Linked DNA regions of Aquibium oceanicum. The main gene of each other region encodes a partner of the protein of the gene in region 2 in a complex. Links are inferred from orthologs where the notes say so. Each region holds a gene or a part of one and is shown on either strand. Other genes may lie near its edges. The genes, in order: mfd and uvrA.

Region 1 (6,421 bases), 290 kb from region 2 along the record:
AGCGGCGGTTGTGCAGCCCGGTCAGCCCGTCGGTGACGGCCATCTCGATGGTCTGGGTTACCGATGCCCGCAAATGGTCGTTGTAGCGCTTGCGCTTGACCTGCGTCCTTAGCCGCGCGACGAGTTCCTGCTCGTCGACGGGCCGTACGATGTAGTCGTTGACGCCCAGTTCCAGCGCCCGCACGATCCGCTCGTCCTCGCCCATCTCGGCGATCAGGATGATCGGCAGGAATCGCGTGCGGTCGAGCGAGCGCAGCTGCGAGCACAGGCGCAACGGGTCGAATTCGGCGAAGCCGGTCGAGATGACGACGCAGTCGTAGGGATTTTCCGCCGCCTGGAAGAGCCCGACCTGCGGATCGTCGGCGAGGTCGACGTCCGCCGTGGCCGACAGCTTCTTGCGGATGGCCGAAGAGGACGACGACTTCTCGTCGATCAGGAGCACGCGGGGCGGGCCCTCGTTGACGCTCGTGCGTGCGGCGAGCAATTCCTCGATGCCGATGTTGCGCGTGGTTGAAGCGCGCAGCCTCAGTTCGTCCGACAGCATCTTCAGCCGCACCAGGCTCTTCACCCGCGTCATCAGTTGCAGGTCGTTCACCGGCTTGGTCAGAAAATCGTCGGCGCCCACCTCCAGGCCGCGGATGCGGTCCGACACCTGGTCGAGCGCCGTCACCATGACGACGGGGATGTGCGCGGTGGCAGGGTCCTCCTTGAGGCGGCGGCAGACCTCGAAGCCGTCCATCTCCGGCATCATGATGTCGAGGAGGACGACGTCCACCTTGCCATTCTCGCAGATTTCCAGCGCGTCCCTCCCGTTCGCGGCGGTCAGCACCTCGAAATATTCGGCCAAGAGCCGGGCTTCGAGCAGCCTCAGATTGGCGGGGACGTCGTCGACGACGAGAATGCGCGCTGTCATGCGGTCTTTCCGGCGGAGCGGGAATTCGAGCGCCCGGACATCAGGCGTCGCCCAGATAGGACTTGATCGTCTCGATGAACTTGCCGACCGAGATCGGCTTGGAGATATAGGCCTCGCACCCGCCCTGACGAATCCGTTCCTCGTCGCCCTTCATGGCGAAGGCGGTGACGGCGATGACGGGGATCTTGTGGAGGTCATCGTCCTCCTTCAGCCACTTGGTGACTTCCAGCCCTGAAACCTCCGGCAACTGGATGTCCATCAGGATCAGGTCCGGTTGGTGGGCGCGTGCGAGGTCGAGAGCCTCCAGCCCGTTGCGCGTGCGCACGGTCTCGTAGCCGCTCGCTTCGATAAGGTCGCGGAAGAGCTTCATGTTGAGCTCGTTGTCCTCGACGATCATCACCTTCTTGGCCATACGATGCCCCACCCGGCACGATTCTTCAGTCCGCGCCAATGCTCGTCACGGCGGAACATGATTCGGCTTTCGCGGTAAGCTAGCGCGATTTGATTGACGAAACGCAAATCCCGAGCCGAAAGCCACTGACACTACACGGCTTTCGCCGTTGCAGCGGTCTCCCGAACCGGGTTATGGCCTTCCCATGAAGGATATCACGCGACCGACGAGCCGGACCGCTGGAGCGACGAAGTCCACTCCCGACGCGGAGACGCTGGCCGTCAGCGCGCTCTCCTTCATAGCGTCCGACCCTGTGTTGATGCCGCGCTTCCTCGCCATGTCCGGCATCGAGGCCAGCGACATTCGCAGGGCGGCAGCCGAACCCGGCTTCCTTGCCGGCGTACTCAACTTCCTCCTCGCCCACGAGCCGAGCCTGATGGCCTTCTGCGAGGCGACCGGCAGCGACCCCGCGCAGGTCGGCCGTGCGGCTCAGATGCTGCCGGGCGGCGACGGGAGCTTCGACCGCTCCACCTGAGCCGGCGATCTGCCTCAGGCCGCGTCCGCCTTCTCCGCCAGCCGAGCCAGCTGTGTCATCACCACGGCAGCACCGGCGAGCCGCTTCTCCGGCTTCGGCCAGTCGCGGATGAAGACCACGCTCTGGTCTGGCCTTATCTTCGCCAGCGACCCCTGTTCGGCGATCATCTTCACCAGACCCGCCGGATCGGCGAAGGTCTTGTCGCGGAACTGGATGACCACGCCCTTCGGCCCGGCATCGAGCTTTTCCACGTTGGCCTTGCGGCACAGCGCCTTGATGAAGACGATCTTGAGGAGGTGCTGCACCTCTTCCGGCAGCGGTCCGAAACGGTCGATCAGCTCGGCACCGAAGGAATCGATCTCCTCCGTCGTTTCCAGTTCCGCCAGGCGGCGGTAGAGCGCCAGCCTGAGCTGGAGGTCGGAAACGTAGTTTTCCGGGATCATGACCGCCGTGCCCACCGTGATCTGCGGCGACCATGAACCGTCGGAGACCTCGCCGGTGCCGCGGATTTCGGCCACCGCCTCCTCCAGCATCTGCTGGTAGAGCTCGAAGCCGACCTCCTTGATGTGGCCCGACTGCTCCTCGCCGAGCAGGTTTCCGGCGCCGCGGATGTCGAGGTCGTGGCTGGCGAGCTGGAAGCCGGCGCCGAGCGTGTCGAGCGACTGGAGCACCTTCAGGCGCCGCTCGGCGGTCTGGGTCAGGGTGCGGTTGTTGGGCAGCGTGAACAGCGCGTAGGCGCGCGCCTTGGAACGGCCGACGCGTCCGCGCAGCTGATAGAGCTGCGCCAGGCCGAACATGTCGGCGCGGTGCACGATCAGCGTGTTGGCGGTCGGGATGTCTAGCCCGGATTCCACGATCGTCGTCGACAGGAGCACGTCGTAGCTGCCGTCATAGAAGGCGTTCATGATGTCGTCGAGCTCGCCTGGCGGCAACTGGCCGTGCGCCACGGCAACCTTCAGTTCCGGCACGGATTCACGCAGGAAGTCATGCACTTCCGTCAAGTCGCTGATGCGGGGCACGACGTAGAAGCACTGCCCGCCGCGGTATCGCTCGCGAAGCAGCGTCTCGCGGATGACCAATGGATCGAAGGGCGAGATGAAGGTGCGCACCGCCATTCGGTCGACCGGCGCGGTGGTGATCAGCGACAGTTCGCGCACTCCCGTCAGCGCCAGTTGCAGCGTGCGCGGGATCGGTGTCGCGGAAAGCGTCAGCACGTGCACGTCGCTTTTCAGGTCCTTCAGCCGCTCCTTGTGCTTGACCCCGAAATGCTGCTCCTCGTCGATGATCAGCAGGCCGAGGCTCTTGAAGCTGATCGCCGCACCCAGCAGCGCATGGGTGCCGACGACAATGTCCACCGTTCCGTCGGCGATGCCCTTCTTCGTCTCCGCCAGTTCCTTTGCTCCGACCAGCCGCGAGGCCTGCCGCACCCGGATCGGCAGGCCGGAGAAGCGTTGCGAGAACGTCTTGAAGTGCTGGCGCGCCAGCAAGGTCGTCGGCACCACTACTGCAACTTGTAGGCCCTCCATGGCGGCGAGGAAGGCGGCGCGCAACGCCACCTCGGTCTTGCCGAAGCCGACGTCGCCGCAGATCAGGCGGTCCATCGGGCGTCCGGCGCCGAGATCGTCGATGACAGAATCGATGGCGGTCTGCTGGTCTTCCGTCTCCTCGTAGGGGAAGCGCGCGGCGAACTCGCCGTAGAGCCCTTCCGGCGGTACCAGCGCCGGCGCGCCGCGCATCTGCCGCTCCGCCGCGATGCGGATCAGGTCGCCCGCCATCTCCAGCAGGCGCTTCTTCAGCTTGGCCTTGCGCGACTGCCAAGCGCCGCCGCCCAGCCGGTCGAGCGGCGTGTCGGCCGCGTCCGAACCGTAGCGCGACAAGAGCTCGATGTTTTCGACCGGCAGGAACAGCCGCCCGTCGCCGGCATAGTGGATTTCCAGGCAGTCGTGCGGCGCGCCCGCCGCCTCGATGTTCTTCAGGCCGATGAAGCGTCCGATGCCGTGGTCGGCATGGACGACGATGTCGCCCGCCGCTAGCGACGAGAGTTCCGAGATGAAATCGGCGGCGCGCTTGCGCTTTGAGCGCCTGACCAGGCGGTCGCCGAGAATGTCCTGCTCGCCGAGCAGGACCAACCGCGCAGTCTCGAAGCCGGTCTCGACGGGAAGAATCGCCACACCCGCCTCGCCCGCCGGCAGCTTCTCCAGGTCGGCGAGGCTCTCCACCCGCGTCATGTTGCCGAGGCCGTGTTCGTCCAGGATCTGGCCGAGCCGGTCGAGCGACCCCTCGCTCCACGCGGCGATCAGCACCTTGCGTCCCGCCCCGCGCTCGGCGGCGACATACTTGACGGCATGATCGAAGACGTTGGCGTTCGGATCGGCGCGCTCGGCGGCGAAGCTGCGCCCCGCCCGCGACTTCGCGTTGAGGATCACCCGGCCGCCGGCCGGCGGCGCCTCGAACGGCGAGAGATCGCAGACCAGCCGCTCGCCCGCTTCCGGCACCATGCTTTCGGGGGTCAGGTAGAGCCGGTCCGGCGGCGTCGGATTGTAGGGCGTGGCGTCGCCCAGCCCCTTGCCCTCGGCCTGCCGCTTCCTCGCCTCGTAGTGGTCGAGGATCAGCGTGTGCCGCTCCGACAGGGACTCGTGCGCCAGATTGTCGAAGACCAGCGGACCGTCCGGCACGTAATCGAAGATCGTCTCGAGGCCGTCGTAGAAGAAAGGCAGCCAGTGCTCCATGCCGGCAAAGCGGCGGCCCTCGCTGATGGCGGCATAAAGCGCGTCATCGCGCGAGGGCGCTCCGAAGGCCTCGATATAGTTGCGGCGGAATCGGCTGATCGTCTCGGGCGTCAGCGCCACCTCGCTCGCCGGCTGGAGCGACATCTCCTTGCGCTGGCCCGTCGTGCGCTGGGTTGCCGCATCGAAGGCGCGGATCGATTCCAGCGTGTCGCCGAAGAAGTCGAGCCTGAGCGGCTCCGGCCAGCCCGGCGCGTGGAGATCGAGAATACCGCCGCGTACGGCGAAGTCGCCGACGTCGCGCACCGTGCCGACCCGATCGAAGCCGTTGGTCTCCAGCCGGTCGATCAGCGCCTTCATGTCGACCTGGTTGCCGGGGCGCACCGAGAAGGACTGCGCGGCCAGCAGCGCGGCCGGCGGCACGCGCTGCAGCACCGCGTTGACCGTCGTGATCACCACCGCCCGGTGCGGCTTCTCTCGCAACGCGATCATCGCCGACAGCGCATCCAGCCGCCGCGCGGCGGCGTCGGCGCCGGGCGACACGCGGTCATAGGGAAGGCAGTCCCAAGCGGGCAGTTCCAGCACCGGCAGACCGGGCGCGGCGAAGCCCAGCGCCTCGATGATGGCCGGGATGCGCTGGCCGTCGCGCGCGACGAACAACACCGGCCGGTCGCCCGCCGCCTCCGCGGCGATCCGCGCCAGCACGAAGGCCTCGAAGCCGTCGGCGACGCCGCCGATCGTCACGGCCCCGGTGCGGCCAGGCTTCAGGCCGAGAGAATCGATAAGGCTCATGTTTTCAGTTGTCGTCAGAAGGGCATGACCTGGCGGAACGCCTGGATCCTGCGGAAAAGCGGATGGTCGTACTGCTCGGGAACCGGGGCTTCACCGGTCATCCATTTCAGGAGGTCGGCGTCCAGCTGGTCGAGCAGATCCTCATATTGGTCGAGTTCGCCGGAACTCAAGGTGTCGATGCGGGCATCGGCAAAGGTTCCGAGCAGGAGGTCCACCTCGCGCATGCCGCGGTGCCAGGACCGGTAGAGCGCCTTCTTGCGCCTGATCTCCAACCCGCCGCTGCTTCTCGTCATACCGCTCATCGCTCGTCCGTCCTGTCGGTGAGCGCATATATAGTGGATCGCGGCGGGTGTCAGCCTTGCATCGGCCCGCCGAGCACATAAGGTCGCTGCCGATGCGTCCCTCCCTCCTCGATCCCCTCTATGCGCCCGCCACTTCGCTCGAGGGCGTCGGCCCGAAGGTCCTCGCCCTCCTGGAAAGGGTCGTGCCCGCCGACGTCGGCGAGCGCGACCTGCGCGTCGGCGACCTGCTCTTCGTCCTCCCGCACTCGCTCATCGACCGGCGCAGCCGGCCCGAGATCGCTGGCGCCGCGCAAGGCGCGATCGTCACGCTGGAGGTCACCATCGACCGCCACCAGCCGCCGCCGCGCGGCAAGGGCAACCAGCCCTACCGCGTCTTCGCCTTCGACGAGACCGGTGAGATCGCGCTCACCTTCTTCCATGCCAAGGGAAACTGGCTGGAAAAATCGCTGCCCGTCGGCGAGCGCTTCCTCGTCTCCGGCCGCATGGAGTGGTTCAACGGTCGCCCTTCCATGGTCCACCCCGACCACATGGTGCCGGCCGACCGCGCCGAGGACCTGCCGCTGGTGGAACCGGTCTATCCGCTGACCGCGGGCCTTTCCCCGCGCGTCCTGCGCCGCATCCTCGCGCAGGCCCTGGGGCGCACGCCCTCGCTGCCGGAATGGCTCGATGCCGAACTGATGCGGCGGCATTCGTTTCCGGACTTCCGTGCCGCACTTGGGCGGCTGCACGAGCCGGGCGACGCGCTCGACGTCTCGCTGGACA
Region 2 (5,826 bases):
GCGCCTTGACCCGATTTTCATTTGTATACTAATAAATTCACCGAGCAAGAGAGAGGTTTTCGACGCCTCGTCCACCTACTTGGGCCGCTTGCGGAACCGTCGCCAGTGGTCATGCCGAACGTACTCCAGACACGAGGGTCGAGCCGATGATTCCGGTTCCCGCCAACGCCAATGCCGAGCCGCTGAAGTTCCCGATTCCGGCGAACGTCCACGCCGAGACGGTGGTTTCGGTGAAGCACCATACCGATCGTCTGTTCTCGTTCCGCATCACGCGCCCGCAGAGCTTTCGTTTCCGCTCGGGCGAGTTCGTGATGATTGGCCTGCCGAACGCGGAAAAGCCCGTGTTCCGCGCCTACTCGATCGCGAGCCCGGCCTGGGACGACGAACTGGAGTTCTACTCGATCAAGGTGCCAGATGGTCCGCTGACGTCGGAGCTGCAGAAGATCGTGCCGGGCGACACGGTGCTCCTGCGCCAGAAGTCGACGGGCACGCTGGTGGTGGACGCGCTGAAGCCCGGCAAGCGTCTGTGGATGATCGCGACTGGTACCGGCATCGCGCCCTTCGCCAGCCTGATCCGCGATCCCGACACCTACGAGAAGTTCGAAGAGATCGTGCTCACCAACACCTGCCGCGACATCGCCGAACTGCAATACGGCGACGCGCTGTTTCAGAGCGTGTCGCAGGACCCGCTGATCGGCGAGCTGACGCAGGGGCGGCTGTCCTACTACGCCTCCACCACACGCGAGTCCTCCGCGCGCAACGGCCGCATCACCGACCTGATCGCTTCGGGCAAGCTCTTCGCTGACCTCGGCGTGGCATCGTTCGATCCGGCAGTCGACCGGGTGATGATCTGCGGCTCGCTGGACATGATCCGCGACGTGAAGGACCTCGTCGAGAAGGCCGGGCTGGTGGAAGGATCGAACGCGGCACCCGCCGATTTCGTGGTCGAGCGCGCTTTCGTGGGATGATGGCGGCGCGAGGTCGCGGTCGCGCGTCCTTGTAGAGGGATTTGAATGACTGATCCCTCTCGTGCGCTACACGAAAAAAGCCCTGCCGCGGTCACGCGGTCAGGGCTTGTTCTGTGTCAGGGGTCTTCCTGAACTGCCGGACAAAACTTCCGGTCATGTTTCGGGCGCTGCGCGATCTGGATCGACGGCCCGACTACAGTCTCTGATTGTGATGTGAACGGCGGGTCGGGGGAACGGCCGCTTCCCCGGCGCCCTCGCGCCTATGCCCGCCGCGGCTCCGCGGCATTCGAGCGGAGCCAGATGGGACTGTCCGGTGGAGTCATTCCTCTCTCCTCTGCCTGTTGCATCCGCGTCGCTTCGCGCTCGAGCCTCCTGCGTCGTCTCGCTGGGGCCCCGCTTCTAGCGATCGGCCCCGAATGGAGGCGTTCGCGAAGGACATTTGGAGAGTGACTCCAGGGTCCGGGCCTGTCAACGAAATCCGCCGCCCCGACGCAAAACGTGATCGCATGTTTCAAGCCGGTCCGCCGGTTATGCACAGGGCGGTGTCAGGAGGCTGTTGCCTTTTTGTTCCTTGCCCTTGCCCCGCTGCGGCATTCGCGGCTAACTCGTTGCGGCGTGCGCGCGCGTCCCTCGACGGAGCGGCGAAAAATCCTACATGGGGGTGCTGCGGGATCGTTGCCCGCATCCTTCCTCCCGAGACCAAGCACGAGGCTGCGACCGGCCATGGCCGACCAGAAATACATTTCCATCCGCGGCGCGCGCGAGCACAATCTCAAGAACGTCGATCTCGACATCCCGCGCGACAGTTTGACCGTCATGACCGGCCTGTCGGGCAGCGGAAAGTCCTCGCTCGCCTTCGACACCATCTATGCCGAGGGCCAGCGGCGCTACGTCGAGAGCCTGTCGGCCTATGCGCGGCAGTTCCTGGAGATGATGCAGAAGCCCGACGTCGACCAGATCGACGGCCTGTCGCCGGCCATCTCCATCGAGCAGAAGACCACCTCGCGCAACCCTCGCTCTACCGTCGGAACGGTCACCGAGATCTACGACTACATGCGCCTGCTCTACGCGCGCGTCGGCGTGCCCTATTCGCCGGCCACCGGCCTGCCGATCGAGAGCCAGACGGTGTCGCAGATGGTCGATCGCGTGCTGGCGCTCCCGGAAGGCACGCGGCTCTTCGTCATGGCGCCCATCGTGCGCGGCCGCAAGGGCGAGTACCGCAAGGAACTGGCCGAGCTGCAGAAGAAAGGCTTCCAGCGCGTTAAGGTCGACGGCGCCTTCTACGAGATCGCCGACGCGCCGACGCTGGACAAGAAGTACAAGCACGACATCGACGTCGTGGTCGACCGCGTCGTCGTGCGCGGAGACCTTGCCGCCCGGCTGGCGGATTCCATCGAGACCGCGCTGCGCCTCGCCGACGGGCTCGCCATCGCGGAATTCGCCGACCGGCCCCTGCCGGCCGAGGAGACGTCGGGCGGCGGCGGCGCCAACAAGTCGCTCAACGACACGCACGAGCGCCTGCTCTTCTCGGAAAAATTCGCCTGCCCCGTCTCCGGCTTCACCATTTCGGAGATCGAGCCGCGGCTGTTCTCCTTCAACAATCCCTTCGGCGCCTGCCCAACCTGCGACGGGCTTGGCAGCCAGCGCGCCATCGATCCCGACCTCGTCATCCCCGACGAAAATCTCACGCTGCGCGCCGGCGCCGTCGCCCCCTGGGCGCGCTCCACCTCGCCCTATTACGGCCAGACGCTCGACGCGCTCGGCAAGGTATTCGGCTTCAAGGTCGGCGACCGCTGGTCGGACCTGTCCGACGAGGCGCGCCACGCCATCCTGCACGGCACCGGCTCGCGCCAGGTCACCTTCGCCTATGACGACGGCCTGCGCTCCTACAAGACCACCAAGACCTTCGAGGGCGTGATCCCCAATCTGCAGCGGCGCTGGAAGGAGACCGAGTCGGCCTGGAGCCGCGAGGAGATCGAGCGCTACATGTCGGAGACCCCCTGTCCGGCCTGTTCCGGCTACCGCCTCAAGCCCGAGGCGCTGGCGGTCAAGATCGACGGCCGCCACATCGGCGAGGTCACCGCGCTATCGATCCGCAAGGCCGGCGACTGGTTCGAGACCCTGCCGCAGGCGATGAACGCCAAGCAGAACGAGATCGCCGCGCGCATCCTCAAGGAAATCCGCGAGCGCCTGCGTTTTCTCAACGACGTCGGCCTCGATTATCTCGCTTTGTCGCGCAATTCCGGCACGCTGTCCGGCGGCGAGAGCCAGCGCATCCGGCTGGCCTCGCAGATCGGCTCCGGTCTCACCGGCGTGCTCTACGTGCTCGACGAGCCCTCGATCGGCCTGCACCAGCGCGACAATGCGCGCCTGCTCGATACGCTGAAACACCTGCGCGACATCGGCAACACCGTGGTGGTGGTCGAGCACGACGAGGACGCCATCCGCACCGCCGACTACGTGGTCGACATGGGCCCGGCCGCCGGCATCCATGGCGGCCGCATCGTGGCCGAAGGCACGCCGGCCGAGATCATGGCCAACCCGAAGTCGCTCACCGGCCAGTACCTCTCCGGCGACCTCGCCATCCCGCTCCCCGAGCAGCGCCGGCCGCTGAAGAAGGGCCGCCGGCTCAAGGTGGTCAACGCGCGCGGCAACAATCTGAAGGACGTCACGGCCGAGATCCCGCTCGGCACCTTCACCTGCGTCACCGGCGTGTCGGGCGGAGGAAAATCCACCTTCCTGATCGAGACGCTCTTCAAGGCCGCCTCGCGCCGCATCATGGGCTCGCGCGAGCACCCGGCCGAGCACGAGCGCATCGAGGGCCTGGAATTCCTGGACAAGGTCATCGACATCGACCAGTCGCCCATCGGCCGCACCCCGCGCTCGAACCCCGCCACCTACACCGGCGCCTTCACGCCGATCCGCGACTGGTTCGCAGGCCTGCCCGAGGCCAAGGCGCGCGGCTACCAGCCCGGCCGCTTCTCCTTCAACGTCAAGGGCGGCCGCTGCGAGGCCTGCCAGGGCGACGGCGTCATCAAGATCGAGATGCACTTTTTGCCCGACGTCTACGTCACCTGCGACGTCTGCCACGGCAAGCGCTACAACCGCGAGACGCTCGACGTCACCTTCAAAGGCAAGTCGATCGCCGATGTGCTCGACATGACGGTGGAGGAAGGCGCCGACTTCTTCGCCGCCGTGCCGTCCGTGCGCGACAAGATGGAGACGCTGAAGAAGGTCGGCCTCGGCTACATCCACATCGGCCAGCAGGCCACCACGCTGTCGGGCGGCGAGGCGCAGCGCATCAAGCTCGCCAAGGAACTCTCCCGCCGCGCCACCGGCAAGACCCTCTACATCCTCGACGAACCCACCACCGGCCTGCACTTCCACGACGTGGCGAAACTGCTCGAGGTGCTGCACGAGCTCGTCGACCAGGGCAACACGGTCGTCGTCATCGAGCACAACCTCGAAGTGATCAAGACCGCCGACTGGGTCCTCGACCTCGGCCCCGAAGGCGGCGACGGCGGCGGCGAACTGCTCGTGGCCGGACGTCCGGAGGACGTGGTGGCGGTGGAGCGGAGCTATACGGGGCAGTTTTTGAAGGAGCTGCTGGAGAGAAGGCCGGCGGGAGGGAAGAGGCAAGCGGCGGAGTAGAGGGTTAGCCAACGCAGAGCTCGTGCTTATCTAACGTCGCCACCGCTCCATCGGCCACGGCGAAACCCGCCGGGTGGCGACGACCGGTCGCGTCCGCAGCCGGGACCGGGCCGCCCGCCGCTATTCCTCTTCGCCCAGATACCGGAACGTCAGCGCGTCCCAGTCTTCGGTCTCGAGGAAGGTGAGCAGGGCGTTGTTGACGGCTTCGCGCATCGGGCTGCCCTGCGGCAGGGCGATGCCGTAGTCCTGGCGGCCGAAGGTACCGCTCAGCACCTCGGTCTCGCCGTCGTCCATATCGGCCGCGAGATATTGCAGCAGCGGCTTGTCGTAGACGAAGACGTCGATGCGACCGTCGGCGACGGCGTCCATGCCCTGCGCGACGGTGTCGAAGTTGCGGAAGTTCACCCGCCGCTCGGCGAGCCAGATCTCGCTGGCCGAGCCCTGGATGGAGCCGACCAGAGCTTTCGGCAGGTCGTCGGGGCCGCGGATGGAGCCCGAGATGCGGTCGGCCGTCAGCGCCGAGGCGATCATGCCGGTGAAGGTCGAGGTGATGATGATGGCGGTGAACATCCACACCAGTGCCACCGCCCGCCCGCTCGGCGTGCGCGGCGCCTTGTCGCCGTAGCCCACCGTGGTCATGGTGACGGCCGACAGCCAGAAGCCCGAGCCGAGCCCCTTCCACCACTTGCCGCCGAACTCGTCGGCGTTGCGCTTGCGTTCGAACAGCCAGAACAGGAACCCCACCACCGCGATCACGGCGGCGAGCAGCAGCACCGCCTGGAGGAACTGCCACGACAGGAGCCCGAACAGCATGCCCAGCCAGTTCACCCGCTCCTGCGAGACCGCAAGGCCGAAGCCCGTGGTGTAGAAGGGATGGGAGAAATCGACGACCGCCTCGCGCTCGGGCGTGATGGTCAGCGCCGCGACCGCCGCGTCGTATCGGCCGTCCTCGACGCCGTCGATCATGTCGGCCAGCGAGGCTTCCTCGAAGCGGTAGTCGAGCTGCAGGTCGCGTGCGATGTGTTCCCAGAGCGCGATGGAGATGCCCGACCATTTGCCGTCGGCATCCCTCATGGCGAAGGGCGGCGCCTCGCGCGTCGCGACCGTCAGCGTCTCGGTCGCCAGCACCTGCGCCCGCGCGCCGGTGGCCGCGAGCCCCATGGCAAGGGCGAGCGCCAGCATCAGCGCCCGCGGCATTCCAGTCGAT

The links.
Region 1: the proteins of uvrA (region 2) and mfd are in contact, whole or in part, in a crystal structure (PDB 4DFC), measured with the Escherichia coli proteins. The link is inferred for Aquibium oceanicum from one-to-one orthologs.

What each region holds. Positions count from the first base shown.
Region 1 is NZ_CP018171.1:2,507,941-2,514,361, reverse strand. Bases 1,654-5,684 are described here. They hold mfd (transcription-repair coupling factor), read right to left. Parts: upstream 5,358-5,684; coding sequence 1,854-5,357; downstream 1,654-1,853. Other genes in these bases: BSQ44_RS12370 (FAD assembly factor SdhE), read right to left, coding at 5,372-5,650; BSQ44_RS12380 (DUF3572 domain-containing protein), read left to right, coding at 1,654-1,839. Also shown: BSQ44_RS12390 (PleD family two-component system response regulator), read right to left, coding at 1-913; BSQ44_RS12385 (response regulator), read right to left, coding at 954-1,325; more of BSQ44_RS12380, read left to right, coding at 1,510-1,653; ATP-dependent DNA helicase RecG, read left to right, coding at 5,752-6,421. UniProt on the Escherichia coli protein: Couples transcription and DNA repair by recognizing RNA polymerase (RNAP) stalled at DNA lesions. Mediates ATP-dependent release of RNAP and its truncated transcript from the DNA, and recruitment of nucleotide excision repair machinery to the damaged site.
Region 2 is NZ_CP018171.1:2,793,947-2,799,772, reverse strand. What follows is about bases 1,384-4,819. They hold uvrA (excinuclease ABC subunit UvrA), read left to right. Parts: upstream 1,384-1,691; coding sequence 1,692-4,619; downstream 4,620-4,819. Other genes in these bases: BSQ44_RS13660 (transporter substrate-binding domain-containing protein), read right to left, coding at 4,740-4,819. Also shown: BSQ44_RS13670 (ferredoxin--NADP reductase), read left to right, coding at 147-968; more of BSQ44_RS13660, read right to left, coding at 4,820-5,826. UniProt on the Escherichia coli protein: The UvrABC repair system catalyzes the recognition and processing of DNA lesions. UvrA is an ATPase and a DNA-binding protein. A damage recognition complex composed of 2 UvrA and 2 UvrB subunits scans DNA for abnormalities.